3 regions of the Caulobacter sp. Root487D2Y genome follow, and region 2 is predicted to be linked to each of the others. Evidence: predicted binding sites of a transcription regulator. Region 2 holds the regulator's gene; each other region holds the start of a gene.
What was found. Region 2 encodes LexA, which represses DNA repair genes until DNA is damaged. Its sites were predicted from a motif close to ATGTTCNCNANNTGTTCT; they were not measured.
Positions count from the first base shown of each region.

Region 1 (5,229 bases), on a different contig from region 2:
ATCAGCCCCTCGGGCATGCGCTGATAGCGCAGCATCTGGTTGGAGAAGCTGGTCAGGTGCGGCCATAGCCGCAGGGCGCATTTCCAGGTGCAGATCCAGGGGGCGCCGCCCGTGAACCTTGGCGTGCAGTATCGCTGCTCGAAAGCCGCGCGGTGGGCGGCCAGCGCCCGGATTTCGCCTTCGGGCTTCAGGACGTCGGCCGCGACATCCTTCCAGAACGGCGCGCCGGCGACGTCGGCGTCGATGATGTGGTGGACCGCCATCGTCTCGGGCGTGATCGGGCGACCGGGATTGACCAGTCGCGATCCGCGCTCCTCATCGACGCGCCAGCGGCCGTTCGAGCCCAGGGTGACGTCCTGCCAGCCGATCTCACAGACGTCGTGCGGACCGTTTCCGGCGGTCTCCAGATCGACGACGCGGACACGGGGAGTGAGCATCAGCTGAATATGGGGGCGGTGGCGCTCGATCCAACGTGCGATTCGACCCGGCGATCAGACCGTCAGCGCGCGCGGGGAGCCGGCGGCAGGCGGAACAGCCAGCCGGCGATCGGACGCCCGGGGATCTCGTGCTTCATCCAGATGCGGGCACCGCCGTCGAACACCGTGAAGCTGTTGTTGCCCAGGCTGGGTCCGAAGTTCAGGACGCCCGTCGTTCCGTCGGCGTTGGAGGTGCAGGTCACCCCGGCATAGGGGCTCTGGACCGCCGCCGTGCTGGCGGGATCATAGCCGATCACGCCGCGCCCGGCGCCCACGCCGCTGGCGTCGAACGTCAGGCTGGAGCCGGCGAAGGCGTCCGGATAGGCGTCGAACTTGCCGCGCATGATCCCGGCATAGGTGGCGTTCTTCAGGGTGTCGCAGGCCGCGGCGTGGGCCGCGCAGGGCAACAGGAGAGCGACCGCGGTCGCGATCAGGGCGGCGGATTTCAAGGCGAGTCCTCCAGGGGTTTTCGACCTCTGGTGACGCTCGGCCCTCTCTCCAGCCCCGTCAATCAGCCGGATTCCGGTCTCGCCTCAGGCCTTTTCCACGAAGCTGTCGATCACCTTCTTGTCGCCGGCCTTGTCGAACGACACCGACAGCTTGTTGCCCTCGACGCCGGTGACCTTGCCGTAGCCGAACTTGACGTGGAACACCCGGTCGCCGCGCGTATAGGCGCTGGCCGCCGAACTGGCCGAAACCGCCACCAGCCGGCCTTCGCCCTCGATCGGGGCCGAGCGCGCGGCCGAGCCGCCGCTGCGCCAGCTCGCGCCGCGCTCGCCGAAACCGGAGGCGCGCTCCTGGGCCCGCTTCCAGCCGGGACTGTCATAGCTGCCGGCGGTGAAGGTGCTGGTCCCCGGGTCGTCCCAGCGCGACGACACGGTCTGTTGCATGCCCGGCCCGCCGCCGTAATAGCCGGTCTCCGAGGCCGCATCGACGTGGGCCAGGGGCAGTTCATCGACGAACCGCGACGGCAGCTGGCTGGTCCAGCGGCCATAGACCTGGCGGTTGGCCACGAAGCTGATCCGGGCCTCCTCGCGGGCCCGGGTGATGCCGACATAGGCCAGGCGGCGCTCTTCCTCCAGGCCCTTCTCGCCCTTGTCGTCCATGCTGCGCTGGCTGGGGAACACGCCTTCCTCCCAGCCGGGCAGGAAGACCAGCGGGAACTCCAGCCCCTTGGCCGAGTGCAGGGTCATGATCCACACCGCGTCGTCGCCGGCGCCCTTGTCCAGGTCCATGACCAGCGACACGTGCTCCAGATAACCTTCGAGCGTGTCGAAGGCGCTCATCGACTGGACCAGCTCCTTCAGGTTCTCCAGCCGCGTCTGGCTGGTCGGACCCTTGTCCAGGCGCAGGGCGTCGGTGTAGCCGCTCTCCTCCAGCACCGCCTCCATCACCCGCTGGTGCGGGGTGTTGGCGGCCAGGGCCCGCCAGCGGTCCAGGTCGCGCAGGAAGTTGCTGAGCGCCGTGCGCGTGCGGGCCGGCAGGTCGTCGCTTCCGATGATCACCCGGGCGGCGTCGACCGTGGAGATCCCTTCCAGCCGGGCGATCTGCAGCAGCTTCTGCACCGAGGTGTCGCCGACGCCGCGCTTGGGCGTGTTGACGATCCGCTCGAAGGCCAGGTCGTCGTCCGGCGACTGGATCAGGCGCAGATAGGCGTGGGCGTCGCGGATCTCGGCGCGCTCGAAGAACCGCGGGCCGCCGACCACCTTGTAGGGGATCTGCAGCATCACGAACCGCTCTTCGAAGGCCCGCATCTGGAACGAGGCGCGCACCAGTATGGCCATGTGACTGTACTTGCGGCCCGCCCGCTTGGCCTTCTCGATCTCGTCGGCGACCATCCGGCTCTCGGCCTCGCCGTCCCAGACGCCGCTGACCTTGACCTTCTCGCCGCCCGAGGCCTCGGTCCACAGGGTCTTGCCCAACCGGCTCTTGTTGGCGTCGATCAGGCCCGAGGCGGCGGCCAGGATGTGCTCGGTGGAGCGGTAGTTGCGCTCCAGCTTGATCACCTTGGCGCCGGGGAAGTCGCGCTCGAAGCGCAGGATGTTGTCGACCTCGGCCCCCCGCCAGCCATAGATCGACTGGTCGTCGTCGCCCACGCAGCAGACGTTCTGGCGGCCCTGGGCCAGCAGCCGCAGCCACAGGTACTGGGCGACGTTGGTGTCCTGGTACTCGTCGACCATCACGTACTGGAAGCGCCGCTGGAATTCGGCCAGCACGTCCGGATTGGCCGTGAAGATGGTGATGTTGTGCAGCAGCAGGTCGCCGAAGTCGCAGGCGTTCAGGATGCGCAGCCGCTCCTGGTACTGGCGATAGAGGGTGATCCCCCGGCCGTTGGCGAACTCGCCGGCCTCGCTTTGCGGCACGCGGTCGGGCGTCCAGCCGCGGTTCTTCCAGGTGTCGATCAGCCCGGCCAGGGCGCGCGGCGTCCAGCGCTTGGCGTCGATGTCGGCGGCCTCGATCAGCTGCTTGAGCAGCCGTTCCTGGTCGTCGGTGTCGATGATCGTGTAGCTGGATTTCAGTCCCACCAGCTCGGCGTGGCGGCGCAGGATCTGGGCGGCCACCGAGTGGAAGGTGCCCAGCCAGCGCAGGCCCTCGGCCTCGTCGCCGATGATGTGGGTGATCCGCTCGCGCATCTCGCGGGCGGCCTTGTTGGTGAAGGTGACGACCAGCAGCTCCCACGGCCGGGCGCGGCCGGTGGCCAGGATGTGGGCCAGGCGGGTGGTCAGCACCCGGGTCTTGCCGGTGCCGGCGCCGGCCAGCACCAGCACGGGACCCTCGGTCGCCTCGACGGCGGCGCGCTGTTCGGGGTTCAGCCCCTCCAGATAGTTCGGCGTGGGACCGCCGCCGTCCGGTCCGCGCGGGCGGGCCAGGTCGGAGATGCGCGGAGCGGGGAGATCACCGGGGAAGTCGCCGGGGATGCCGGGGAACTTGGACGAGTCGAAGCCTTGAGACATGGAACATATGTAGCACAAAGTTCGTCCGGCTTAAGCCCTCGCGCCCATCCGCCGCGCCGGCGTCGCGCTTCCCGCCGGAACCTCGACCTCCACCTCCCGTTTGTTCGGCGGGGATGGAAATCACAGGAGACGAAAGTGGCTGAAGAAACCAATACGAGCGGCGGCGGCGGGACCGGCATGGCGTTCATCATCGGCGCCCTAGTGGTGGTCGTGGCGGTGATCGCTTACTTCGTCTTCACCGGCGGCGTGAGCCACAAGAAGACCGTCGACGTCAATGTTTCCGCGCCGCAGCTCGACGCGCCCAAGGTTCCGGACGCGCCCAAGCCGGCCGGCTAGGGGAGGGCGCCATGGCGCGTCGCGACGACATCCGGCCCCAGCATCTGGGCGTGGCCGGTCTGACGTTGCTGGGGGTGCTGCTGCTGATCGCCGCCCTGGTGATCGGCGGCTGGCGCTCCGGCCTGCTGACCGTGCGGACGGCCGATCTGTCGATGCAGATGCCGAAGGCGCCGGCCCTGCCTCGGCGAACGCCCATCCCGGAGCCTATTCCGCTGCCCAAGCCCGGTCCGGGCGTGGCGCAGAGCTAGACCGTTCCGCCCTCGCCGGCCTGGGCATGCAGCAGGGCGAACACCCGGCAGGCCGAGGCCAGCGGGCGCTCGCCGCGCCCGGCGTCTATGCGCTGGATCAGGCCGGCGACGCTGATCTTGTCCGCGCTGGCCGCCGCCTGCAGCACGGTCCAGAACTCGGGCTCCAGGGCCAGAGAGGTCGCGTGGCCGGCCAGGTTGATCGAACGCTTCTTCAGACTGCCCATCATGCCCATCCCCTGTTGCTGTCTGATCACGTCGCAGATCGGGGGTCGCTGAACCCTCTTGAATAAAAATGACGCCATGTCATCTTTATCGGGTTCAGCAGGAGCATGCCTTATGATCGCAGCCACGCAAGTGCTCGGTGGGCCAAAGTCGCGCCAACCGATGCAGCGGGGGCGTCAGTCGTTCAACCTGCAGCCTTTGCGGGCGCTTCGGGCTGTCCGGCGCCTGATCGCCGACAAGGAGGACACCGCCCAGGTGTTCGAGATCATGCGCGCCCTGGCGGGCAACGCGATCCCGAAGGGCTACCGTCGCCTGCTGAGCACGCCCGAGGGCGGCCGCATCGCCTACGAACACGACGAGTTCGCCGAGCGGCTGTCGGATCCGGTCTGGCTGGCGCAGTTCGGTCCGGGCACGGTCGGCGCCGCCTATCGCGACTTCATCGCGCCGCGCGGCCTGTCGGCGGAAGGCCTGGCCGAGGAGAGCCGCAAGATTCCCGAGTCCGACGTCGACGCCGCCCATCCGCTGGCCTGGTACGCCCGGCGCATGCGCGACGTGCACGACGTCTGGCACGTGCTGACCGGCTACGGCACCGACGCCCTGGGCGAGGTCTGCGTGGTGGCCTTTTCGTACGCCCAGACCCGGAGCCTGGGCTTCGCGGTCATCGCCCTGGCCGGCGCGCGCCAGTTCCAGAAGGCCAGGCTGGGCCAGCCCTACGGCAAGGCCGTGCGCGAGGCCTGGCGCAACGGCCGCTCGGCCGCCTGGCTGCCGGCGGTCGACTATCCCGCCCTGTTCGCCATGCCGCTGGACGAGGCGCGCCGGACCTACAAGGTCGCGCCGAACACCGCCTATCAGGCCATCCCGCCCCAGTATCGCGACCGCATCGCCGAGGCCGCGTGACCACCGAGATCCGAGCGGCGGCCAACCGCGCGGTCGCCGAGCGCTACGCCAAGGCGTGGGCGGCGGGCGACCTGGCGGCTTTGCGCGCCTGCTATC
Region 1 covers NZ_LMFD01000009.1:148,187-153,415, reverse strand. The annotation lists gene ASD38_RS08260 (exonuclease domain-containing protein) at 1-437, opposite strand, end outside; gene ASD38_RS08255 (hypothetical protein) at 500-925, opposite strand; gene ASD38_RS08250 (ATP-dependent helicase) at 1,010-3,430, opposite strand; gene ASD38_RS08245 (hypothetical protein) at 3,566-3,766, shown strand; gene ASD38_RS08240 (hypothetical protein) at 3,778-4,014, shown strand; gene ASD38_RS08235 (ribbon-helix-helix domain-containing protein) at 4,011-4,238, opposite strand; gene ASD38_RS08230 (Coq4 family protein) at 4,351-5,133, shown strand; gene ASD38_RS08225 (nuclear transport factor 2 family protein) at 5,130-5,229, shown strand, end outside.
Region 1: ASD38_RS08250 (ATP-dependent helicase) is a predicted target of LexA. The motif match lies at 3,431-3,448, and genes of this name have one in related genera.

Region 2 (5,229 bases):
GCCGCCGGCCCTGCGGGCGGCGATCACCGCCACCGTGGCCTTCGCCGCCATCCTGTTCGACCGCCAGGCCATCACCCTGCACGGCCTGGCCGTGGCGGCGCTGATCATCCTCGCGGTCCAGCCGGAATCGGCGGGCGCGCCAGGCTTCCAGATGTCGTTCGCCGCCACCGCCGCCCTGGTGGCCCTGGCCGAGGCCTGGCCGCGTCCGGTGCGCGAGATCTCCGTGCCCTGGCCGATCCGGACCTTCCAGGCGGTCAGCGGCTGGCTGGCGGTCAGCATCGGGGCCAGTTTCGTGGCGGGCATGGCCACCGGGCCGTTCGCCATGCAGCACTTCAACCGCGTGGCCGTCTGGGGCTTGCCGGCCAACCTGGCGGTCGCGCCGCTGTCGTCGTTCGTGATCATGCCGTTCCTGGCGATCGGCGCGGCCCTGGAGCCTTTCGGCCTGGGCGGCCCCTTCCTGACCGTGGCCGGCTGGGGCATCGGGGCGATGATGTGGATCGCCGACGGCTTCGCCGGGGCCGGCGGCGCCCAGCGGGTGGTGGCCAGCGGCCCGCCGTTCACCCTGGCCCTGGCCTTCGTCGGCCTGATGCTGCTGTGCCTGTGGCGCGGCCGCCTGCGCTGGCTGGGCGCGCCCCTGGCCCTGGCGGTGGCCTTGTGGCCGCGCCCGGCCCCGCCCGACGTCTGGATCGCCCCCGACGGCGCCACGGCGGCGGTGCGCCAGGGCCGCGCGGCGGTGCTGCTGCGTCCGGACGCCCGCCGCTTCGGGGCCGAGCTTTGGGGCCGCCGCCGGGGTCTGGCCGTGCCCGAGAGCGCCGCGCCCAGCCCGCTCTACGCTTGCGGCCGGCGGTCCTGCGCCCCGACCGCCGAGGCGCCCGTCGCCCTGGCCCTGTCGTGGAGCAAGACCGCGCCGGACGCGGCCGACCTGGCGGCCATGTGCGCCCAGGCCGAGATCGTCGTGCTGCGCGGCGCCGCGCCGCCCGTCCCGCCGGCCTGCCGCGACCGCGTCGTGCTCGACGCCGACGATTTCGCCGTGGGCGGGGCGGCCGAGCTCTATCGCCGGGGCGGCGAGTGGTGGATCGTCTGGGCCCAACCGCTGCGGGGCGTCCGGCCCTGGACCGGCGTTCCGGGGCGATAGGCATGCTGAAGATCTGGGGCCGGCGTAGTTCGGCCAATGTCCAGAAGGTGTTGTGGCTGGTCGGCGAGCTGGGCCTTCCGCACGAGCATGTCCCGGCCGGCGGCGATTTCGGCGGGCTGGACGATCCGGCGTTCCGGGCGATGAACCCGCACGGCAAGGTTCCGGTGATCGCGGACGGCGGGACCGTGGTCTGGGAGTCGCACGCCATCCTGCGCTATCTGGCGGCGACCCGTGGGGCGGACCGGTTCTGGCCCGCCGACCCGGCCGCCCGCGCGCCGGTCGACGGCTGGATGGACTGGGCGCAGACGGCGCTGCAGCCGGCCTTTCTGGGCGGCGTGTTCTGGGGCGGTTACCGCACGCCGGCGGCCCAGCGCGACGAGGCCGCCGTGGCCAGGGCCCTGGACCAGACCGCCCGCTGCCTGACCCGGGTCGACGCCCGGCTGGCCGATCGCCCGTTCGTCGTCGGCGAAACCCTGTCCCTGGCCGACATCGCCATCGGGACCCATCTCTATCGCTACTTCGAGCTCGAGATTGACCGTCCGGCCTTGCCGCGCCTGGAGGCCTGGTACGATCGACTGCGGGACCGTCCGGCCTATCGCCAGCACGTGATGGTCCCGTTCGGCGAACTGAAGGGCCGGCTGGCTTTCTGAGGCCCAAAGCGCGGTCGGACGTTAAGGGCCAGGCGACGGATGGAGACGACCATGGAACGGCAAGGCGGCTGCGCCTGCGGGGCGGTGCGATACGTGGCGGAGGGCGGGCCGCTGCGGGTGGGGCTGTGCCACTGCCTGACCTGCCGCAAGCGCCACGGCGCGCCGTTCAACGCCTTCGCGGCGTTCCGGAGCGACAAGGTGCGGATCGAGGGCCAGCCGACGGTCTGGACCGGCGCCGAGCACGGCCTGATCCACGGCTGCGCGGTCTGCGGCTCGCCGCTGTTCTGGACGGCGGAAGGCGAGGGCGACGGCGAGATCGAGATCCACCTGGGCGGGCTGGACGAGGTCGGCCAGTTCACGCCGCAGTACGAGGTCTGGGTGAGGCGGCGCGAGCCCTGGCTGCCGCCTCTGAACGTGCCGCAATATGCCGAGAACCGGCCGGCGGGGATGCCGACCTAGATACAAGATGGGGACAGGCACATGTGCCTGTCCCCAGCCTTGACGCACGAAACGCTTGTCATCCCGGACGAGCGCGGAGCGCGAAGATCCGGGACCGACGCCCGAACGCCGCGTTCCAGGTCGGTCCCGGATAACGGCTGCGCCGTTTCCGGGATGACAGAAGGAGGGCGGTTAGTGATACCGCCGGATCAGCCCCACCAGCTTGCCCTGCACCTCGACCTGGTCGGGACCGAAGATGCGGGTCTCGTACTTGGGGTTGGCGGCCTCCAGGGCGATCGAGCCGCCCTTCTTGCGCAGGCGCTTGAGGGTGGCTTCCTCGCCGACCAGGGCCACGACGATCTCGCCGCTGTTGGCCGTGTCGCCCTTCTTGATGATCACATAGTCGCCGTCGAGAATGCCGGCCTCGATCATCGAGTCGCCCTGCACCTCCAGCACATAATGCTCGCCGGCCCCCAGCATGGTCTCGGGCACCGGCAGGCGCTCGCGTTCGTGCTGGATGGCGTCGATCGGGGTGCCGGCGGCGATGCGGCCCAGGATCGGCAGCTCGCGGGTGTTGTCGGCGGCGATCTGGGGCTGAGGCGACGACGGCGGCTGGCCGCCGCCTTCCAGCACCTGGGGCTTGAAGGTTCCTCGACCCTTGGGCGGCGCGGCCGCCGTGGCCTGCTGCGGCAGCTTGACCACCTCCAGCGCCCGGGCCCGGTGGGCCAGGCGGCGGATGAAGCCGCGCTCTTCCAGCGCCGTGATCAGCCGGTGGATGCCCGACTTGGACGCCAGGTCCAGCGCCTCCTTCATCTCGTCGAAGGAGGGAGAGACGCCGCTCTCCTTAATCCGCTCGTGGATGAACATCAGCAGCTCGTGCTGCTTGCGCGTAAGCATGTCCGGCCTCGCCAGTCGTCGCGGAACAAACCGCAAACCTCTGTGAATGTTCTCTAGGTGTTCTTCGTTGATGTCAAGTTAACGGTGTTCGTCGGACGGGCGGCTTAATTCCTCAGGAAATACAGGCTCGTCCCAGACGGCCGCGATCGGATTCCGGCGACCCTTTCGAATCGAGGTGGTGATCCTCGACTTTGCCGAATTTGAAATGACAGCGTTGTCGTCATTGCGCTAGGCTCGTCTCGCCGGGACCCGCAGAGGTCGGGCGGGGACGAAACGCGATGCTGAAGACCGCCATTCTAAGCCTGGCCCTGGCCGGATCTCTGGCCGCGCCGGCGTTCGCCGCCGCCCCGGCGCCGGTCGTCCATCCCGACCTCTGGCCCCAGGCTCACAGTCCGGTCCGCCGGGATCCGGCCATGGAGGCGCGGATCGACGCGATGCTCGCGAAGATGAGCGTCGAGGAGAAGGTCGGCCAGACCCTGCAGCCGGAGATGAAGTCGATCGTCCCCGACGACGTGCGCCGCTACCATATCGGCAGCATCGAGAACGGCGGCGGCTCGGTGCCTGGCGGGAACAAGCACGCCTCGGTCGGCGACTGGCTGAAGATGATCGACGGCTACTACGACGCGTCGGTCGATCCGGCCAACGGCGGCGTGCGCATCCCGATGATGTGGGCGTCCGACGCCGTGCACGGCCACAACAACGTCTATCGGGCCACGCTCTTCCCGCACAATATCGGCCTGGGCGCGGCGCGCGATCCCGACCTCGTCCGCCGGATCGGCGCGGCCACGGCGCAGGAGGTGCGGGCGCTGGGCATGGACTGGTCGTTCGCCCCGACCCTGGCCGTGGTGCAGGACGACCGCTGGGGCCGCACCTATGAGAGCTACTCGGAAGACCCGAAGATCGTCGCCGCCTACGCCGCCGCCATGGTCCGCGGACTGCAGGGGGAGGGGGCAAGCTTTCTCGACAAGGACCACGTGATCTCGACCGCCAAGCATTTCCTGGGCGACGGCGGCACTGACGGCGGGCGCGACCAGGGCGACAACCTGGCCGACGAGGCGACGCTGCGCGACGTGCACGGGGCAGGCTATCCGGCGGCGGTGGACGGCGGCGTCCAGGCGGTGATGGCCTCGTTCTCCAGCTGGCATGGCGTCAAGATGCACGCCAACAAGGACCTGATGACCGGGGTTCTGAAGGACCGCATCGGCTTCGACGGCCTGATCATCGGCGACTGGAACGCCCACGGCCAGATCCCCGGCTGCACCAAGGGCGATTGCCCGACGGCCTTCAACGCGGGGATCGACGTCTTCAACGTGCCCGAGGACTGGAAGGCGCTCTACGCCGCGATGGTCCGCGAGGTGAACGACGGGACCATCCCGATGGCGCGGCTGGATGACGCCGTGCGGCGGGTGCTGCGGGTCAAGCTGCGGGCCGGGGTGTTCGACCAGCCCAAGCCGTCGGCCCGGCCCCATGCCGGCGACGAGGCCCTGCTGGGCGCGCCCGAACATCGGGCCGTGGCCCGCGAGGCGGTGCGTAAGTCGCTGGTGCTGCTGAAGAACGACGGCGGCGTGCTGCCGCTCGATCCGCGCAAGCGCATCCTGGTGGCCGGCGACGGGGCCGACAGCATCATGAAGCAGACCGGCGGCTGGACGCTGTCGTGGCAGGGCAACGACAACGTCAACGCGGACTTCCCGGGCGCGACCTCGATCTGGGGCGGGATCGAAGCGGCGGTGAAGGCGGGCGGCGGGACGGCCTTGCTCAGTCCCGACGGCGCCTATGACGCCAAGCCCGACGCGGCGATCGTGGTGTTCGGCGAGAACCCCTATGCCGAGTTCCAGGGCGACCAGGCCGACGTCGCCCTGCACGCCGGATCGGCCGAAAGCCTGGCCTTGCTCAAGCGGCTGAAGGCGGCGGGGGTGCCGACCGTGGCGGTGTTGATTTCCGGCCGGCCGCTCTATCTGAACCCTCAGATCAACGCCGCCGACGCCTTCGTCGCCGCCTGGCTGCCGGGCTCGGAGGGGCAGGGCGTGGCCGACGTGCTGATCGCCGGCCCGGACGGCAAGCCGCGCCACGACTTCACCGGCAAGTTGTCGTTCTCGTGGCCCAAGCGGC
Region 2 covers NZ_LMFD01000012.1:141,982-147,210, reverse strand. The annotation lists gene ASD38_RS17950 (ComEC/Rec2 family competence protein) at 1-1,135, shown strand, start outside; gene ASD38_RS17945 (glutathione S-transferase family protein) at 1,138-1,785, shown strand; gene ASD38_RS17940 (GFA family protein) at 1,837-2,244, shown strand; gene lexA (transcriptional repressor LexA) at 2,416-3,120, opposite strand; gene ASD38_RS17930 (glycoside hydrolase family 3 protein) at 3,399-5,229, shown strand, end outside.

Region 3 (5,229 bases), on a different contig from region 2:
GGCGCGAAGGTGACCTCGGCCTCGAGCCCCTTGCTGGCGGCGCGGCCGACATTGGTCGCGAACTGAACCGAGTCCGACTGCCGGTTCGCCTGAACCTGGATGTTCTTCCAGTCGATATAGTAGGCGGCCAGGTTGGCGGTCAGCTTGCCGTCCAGCCAGCGCCCCTTCACCCCGACCTCGTAGTTGATCAGGTTGTCCGAGCCCGCCCCGGTCGGAATGACCAGGTCGGTCGGATCGACCGTGCTGACGCTGCCGGCGCGCCCGTTGTAGACGGGGGTCCGGTAGCCCGTGGACACGGTGGCGTAGGTCGTCAGGCCGCGCGACGGCCTGTAGCTGAGGCTGGCCTTCCAGGAGGCCTTTTCGGCCGAGGGATATTTGGCGGTCGACGCCGCGCTGGGCGCCAGGGTCAGCGGCCCGGAAATGCCGAACAGCGCATAAGTGAAATAGGCCGTGTTGAAGCCCGGATAGACGTCCACCTCGCCGCCGTACTTGCCGTAGCGCAGGCCGCCGGTGGCCGACAGCTTGTCGGTCAGGTGATAGGTCAGCTCGCCGAACGCGGCCAGTTCGTAGGTGCGCGTGTCGCTGCCGAACTTGGCGAAGGTGGTTCCCGGCAGGCCGGCGATGTGGTGGGCGGCGAGGTAGACCGCGCTCGACCGGTCCTCGCCGTTGAGGTCGGTGTCGCGGTGCAGGTAGAAGCCGCCCGCCACCCAGTCGAACCGGCCGCCCGTATCGGAGGCCAGCCGCGTCTCCTGGACGAAGGTCTTCGATTGGAAGCCGTCATAGAGATAGAAGGGCACCGCCAGGTTGAAGGTGCCGGCCAGGTCGACGTTGAACAGGCTGTCGGCGATCGAATAGGTCGACGAGCTGGTCAGGCGCGCGCCGTCGAACTGGTATTCCAGGGTGCCGTTATAGATCTGGGTCTTCGACGTGTACTGGTCGGGGATCGTACTGTAGCGCTTGCGATCGCCTAGCGACGGCGTCGTCAGCGAGGAGTCCATGGGATCGCTGTCCTCGTAGGAGGCCAGCAGCCGGACGCTAAGCCGATCGTTCGGCTTCCATAGCAGGATCGCGCGCCCGCCCCAGTCGGTCAGGGCGTTGGCGTTCTTGACCCCCGTCCCCAGGTTGTCGACGAAGCCGTCCTCGTTGCGATAGAAGCCGACCACGCGCAGGCCCAGGGTGTGCTCCACCAGCGGGACATTGACCATGGCGTTGTAGCGCTGGCGTACGCCCTCGCCGTCCGGCGTGTAGCCGATGTCGGCCAGGACGGAGGCGTCGTAGGCGGTCAGGTCCGGGCTCTTGGTCAGGACGCGCAAAGCGCCCGACAGCGACCCCGAGCCGAACAGCGTGCCCTGCGGACCGCGTAGGAACTCGACGCGCTCGACGTCGTACAGGGCGGGGTCGAGGGTCACCGTGTTGCCGATCGTGCTGAGCGGCAGTTCGTCGAGATAGATGGTGGTGGTCGTCTGCAGGCCGGCGCCCCAGCCGTTGGTGGAGATGCCCCGGACGGTGAAGCGGGCGTTGTTGTCGCTGGCCCGGTTGAGCACGACGCCGGGCGTTTCCCGGGCGATCCCCTCGAAACCGACCACGCCCTTCTGGGTCAGTTCGGCCTGCGAAAAGGCGGTGATGCTGAGCGGCACGTCCTGGAGGCGTTCGCTCCGGCGGGTCGCGGTGACGACGACTTCATCGACGCTGTTGACGTTGGCGGTTTCGCGCGGCGCGGCGTTGGTCTGCGCGAAGGCCGGCGTGGTCGCGGCCATCAACGCGAGCAGCGACGCCGTATAGGCAAGACGGCTCATGATTCCCTCCCCTGTCGCCGCCGCGCCCTTGATGACGCTGTTCGACGAACGACGGAACCATCGCACCGCCTTTTCGGGGGAGTCAATACTGACTTACGAGTAAGTCAGTATTGACCAAGGCGAGCCGCCCGCGCCTTCCATGGACCCGTCCCGGCTCCCGCTTTTGATGGGCGGCGCCTGAACGGTCGCGGAGTTGTCCATTCGCGACCCGGTCCAAGGGGTTCACCACGTTGGCGCCCAACCGCGGCACCGCAGCCGGCGCAAGAAAAAAGTGACCGATTCCAAAGGGAACCGGCCACTTGTTTACAACCGAACCGTAGAGGGCGATCAGAACGGAATTTCGTCGTCCAGGTCGGCCGAGAAGCTCTCGCGCGGGCCGCTCGGCTGGCTGCGCGGGGCGCCGCCACCGCCGCCGCCGGCGTAGCCTTCGTCATAGCCGCCGCCCGGGGCGCCGGCGCCCGCGTTGTCGCCGCGACCGCCCAGCATGGTCAGTTCGCCGCGGAACTTCTGCAGCACGATCTCGGTCGAGTACTTCTCGACGCCCGAGGCGTCGGCCCATTTGCGGGTCTGGATCGCGCCCTCGATATAGACCGTCGAGCCCTTGCGCAGATAGCTTTCGGCCACCTTCACGAGGTTATCGTTAAAGATCACCACGCGGTGCCATTCGGTCTTTTCCTTGCGCTCGCCCGAGGTGCGGTCGCGCCAGCTCTCCGAGGTGGCCAGACGCAGATTGGCGACGCGGTCGCCGGAGCTGAGGGTGCGGATTTCGGGGTCGGCCCCGAGGTTGCCGACCAGAATGACCTTGTTGACGCTGCCCGCCATGGGGAAGTTTCCTGTTCACGCCCGGCGACCCATCGCGCCGGCATCTGGGCGGACGTTAACGGGTTCTTAAAACTGAAATCAAGCTTTGTTCCACAAATGTTCCTGTGGACCACCCGGGTTCTCCCCAGGTTTGCGACGCCCTACTGGGCCGGCATCGCCCCTGGAACGGCCAGGCGTCCGTCGCCCGTGCGGACCAGCGACATGAACCGGGCGCCTTCGTAGGTGTCGCCCAGATAGATGCCCTCCTTCTGCAGGAAGATGAACTTGCCCTGATAGGCGCCGGTCATTTCGCGGCTGGGGCTGCCCAGGCGGGCGAAGCGCAGGCGCATGCCTTCCAGCTCGGCGGCGCAGAACTCCAGGCTCGGCACGTTGCGCGCCACCGGGTTGAACTTCAGCGTGCCGTCCTTCTGCTCGATCACGTGCATGCAGACGCCGGTCTCGAACGGGGCCTTGGTCTGTTTTTCGCAGCCGGCCAGGCCGACGGTGGCGGCGGCGGCGATGAGCGAGAGGGCGACGACGGGAAGGCGCATGGTCTTAAAGTCTCTCTAGGCCGACGGAATGGAGCAGTTGGGCCCCAGCTCGATGATCGAATGGAAGGTGCGGTTGTCGGACGAGGATTCGACCCGGCCCGGCACCAGCCGGAGGGTCTCGTCGCCCCAGCGGCCGTAGGTCGCCCCGCCCGCCCTCTCGCACTTGCCGCCCGAGATTTGCTGGGCGCAGGCGTTGACGGTGATCTCGCCGGGCAGCTTGCGCCACTCGCCGCCGGCGTAGCGCCAGCAGACAGCCAGGGGCGTGCTCGAAACGGCCGGGGTCTGGGCGGCCGGGGTCGCGGCCGGCGCGGGCACGGTCGGCGCCTCGGCGGGGGGCGGCAACGGGGTCAGCACCAGGCCGGCCTGGTCGGCGGCGGCCAGGGCGCCGGTCTCGTCGACGCCGACGTCAAGGGCGCCGGTCGCCACGCCGTTCTTGTTGGCGCACTCGGCCAGGGTGGTCTCGCCGACGAACTGGCCGCCGACGAAGCAGCGCAGCGGCCGCGCGGGATCGAGCTTGGTGTCGTCGGCCCGGCCAGTCTCGACCACCAGTCCGCCGCGCGAGGCCGGCGGAGCCTCGGTGGGCGACTTGGCGCCGTGCATCAGGGCCAGGGCGATGCCGAGGCCCGCGATCAGGGCCAGGGCGGCGCCGCCGCCCAGCAACACGCGTCGATCTTTGAGAAGTTCCATGATCCCTGGCTACGACGCGCTGATGACGCTTTCAAGTCCAGGCGCGCAGAAGGCCCCAAGGGGCTGTCGAGGGAGCCTCAAAGGGCCCCCGCGCCCTACCCGCCGCCGGTCAGGCGATTGAGGGCCGCCTGGTAGTTGGCGATCTGGTTGGTCAGATAGGTCGGAACCTTGCCGTCGACATGGCTCGATTTGGTCGCGTCGTCTCGCTTCACGCCGTTGGCGGTGTCGGCCATCTCGCGATAGGCGGTGCGCACCGCCGACAGGGCCTTGGTCATGGCCGCCGTCGCCAGCTTGCGGCCGGCGTCGTCGGTGAGATCCAAGCCGGTGTCCAGCGAGAAGCCGTAGATCGGGCCCTTGCCGTCGGCCGAGACGGTCTGGCCGTGGTCGGTCTTGGTGTTGCGCACGATGCCGGGCTTCAGGCCCAGGGCCTCCAGCACGTCGGTGCCGCCCTTGCCGGGCAGGATCTCGACGGTCGAGGTGGTCTGGGACGGGCTGATCCGCAGCATGCGGCTGTTGCCGCTGCTGGCGAACTCCACCTTGGCGGCGAAGCCCGTCGCCTTGCGGATCTTGTCGGCCAGGGTGTCCAGCGTGTCCTCGGCCGCGATCTTGATCGTCGTCAGCGTGCCGCGGGCCCGGGTGCGGACCTGGAAGGTGTCGCCCGCCCGCGCCGAGGTCGACGAGACAATCTTGTCGGACTGGGTGAACTCCATCTTGCCGCGCGGAATGCCGAAGATGTCCAGCGCGCTGGAGCCGGAGGCGTCGACGGCGATCGAGGTCGGGGTGGCGTAGCCGTCCTTGCCGGTCAGCCGTTGCTCCCAGGTCGCCGCGCCCGTCGCGACGTCGATCTGGGCGACATAGCCGTCCTTGTCGCCGACCGTCGGCTGGCCCGCCAGGTCCTTGCCGGCCGAGCCCACCAGCCAGGCCTGGCCGTTGGAGACCGCCATGCCGGTGACCGTGTCGTCGCCCGTGCCGCCGTAATAGGCCAGGGTGTCCTGGCTCTTGTCGGTCAGGTCCAGCGACATCCGCGCCACGAAACCGTCCGAGCCGCCCGAGGCGGCCGTGGTCTGGTTGTTGACGTCGAGCGCGCCGTTGGTGGTCGAGCCGCCGACATAGAGCTGGCCGTTGTCGATCGTCAGACCGGCGAGGTTGCCGCCCTTCAGCGTGCCCAGGTCGCGGGTCGAGCCCTCGGTGAACGTGGCCGACTTGGTGTAGGTGACCGGCGCGGTGACCCAGACTTCCTTGTCGTTCAGGTAGGTGCGGTCTTCGGTCACGATGCTGCTCGTGACGTCGAAGCTGCGAAGCATCGCCTCGCTGCCTTCCTTGCTGGCCACCACCACCTGCGTGCCGTTGACGACGATGCCGGCGACGGTGTCCTCGTTCTCGCTGCCGAAATG
Region 3 covers NZ_LMFD01000010.1:767,200-772,428, forward strand. The annotation lists gene ASD38_RS13370 (TonB-dependent receptor) at 1-1,796, opposite strand, end outside; gene ssb (single-stranded DNA-binding protein) at 2,124-2,618, opposite strand; gene ASD38_RS13380 (hypothetical protein) at 2,759-3,148, opposite strand; gene ASD38_RS13385 (hypothetical protein) at 3,164-3,835, opposite strand; gene ASD38_RS13390 (hypothetical protein) at 3,931-5,229, opposite strand, start outside.
Region 3: ssb (single-stranded DNA-binding protein) is a predicted target of LexA. The motif match lies at 2,704-2,721, and genes of this name have one in related genera.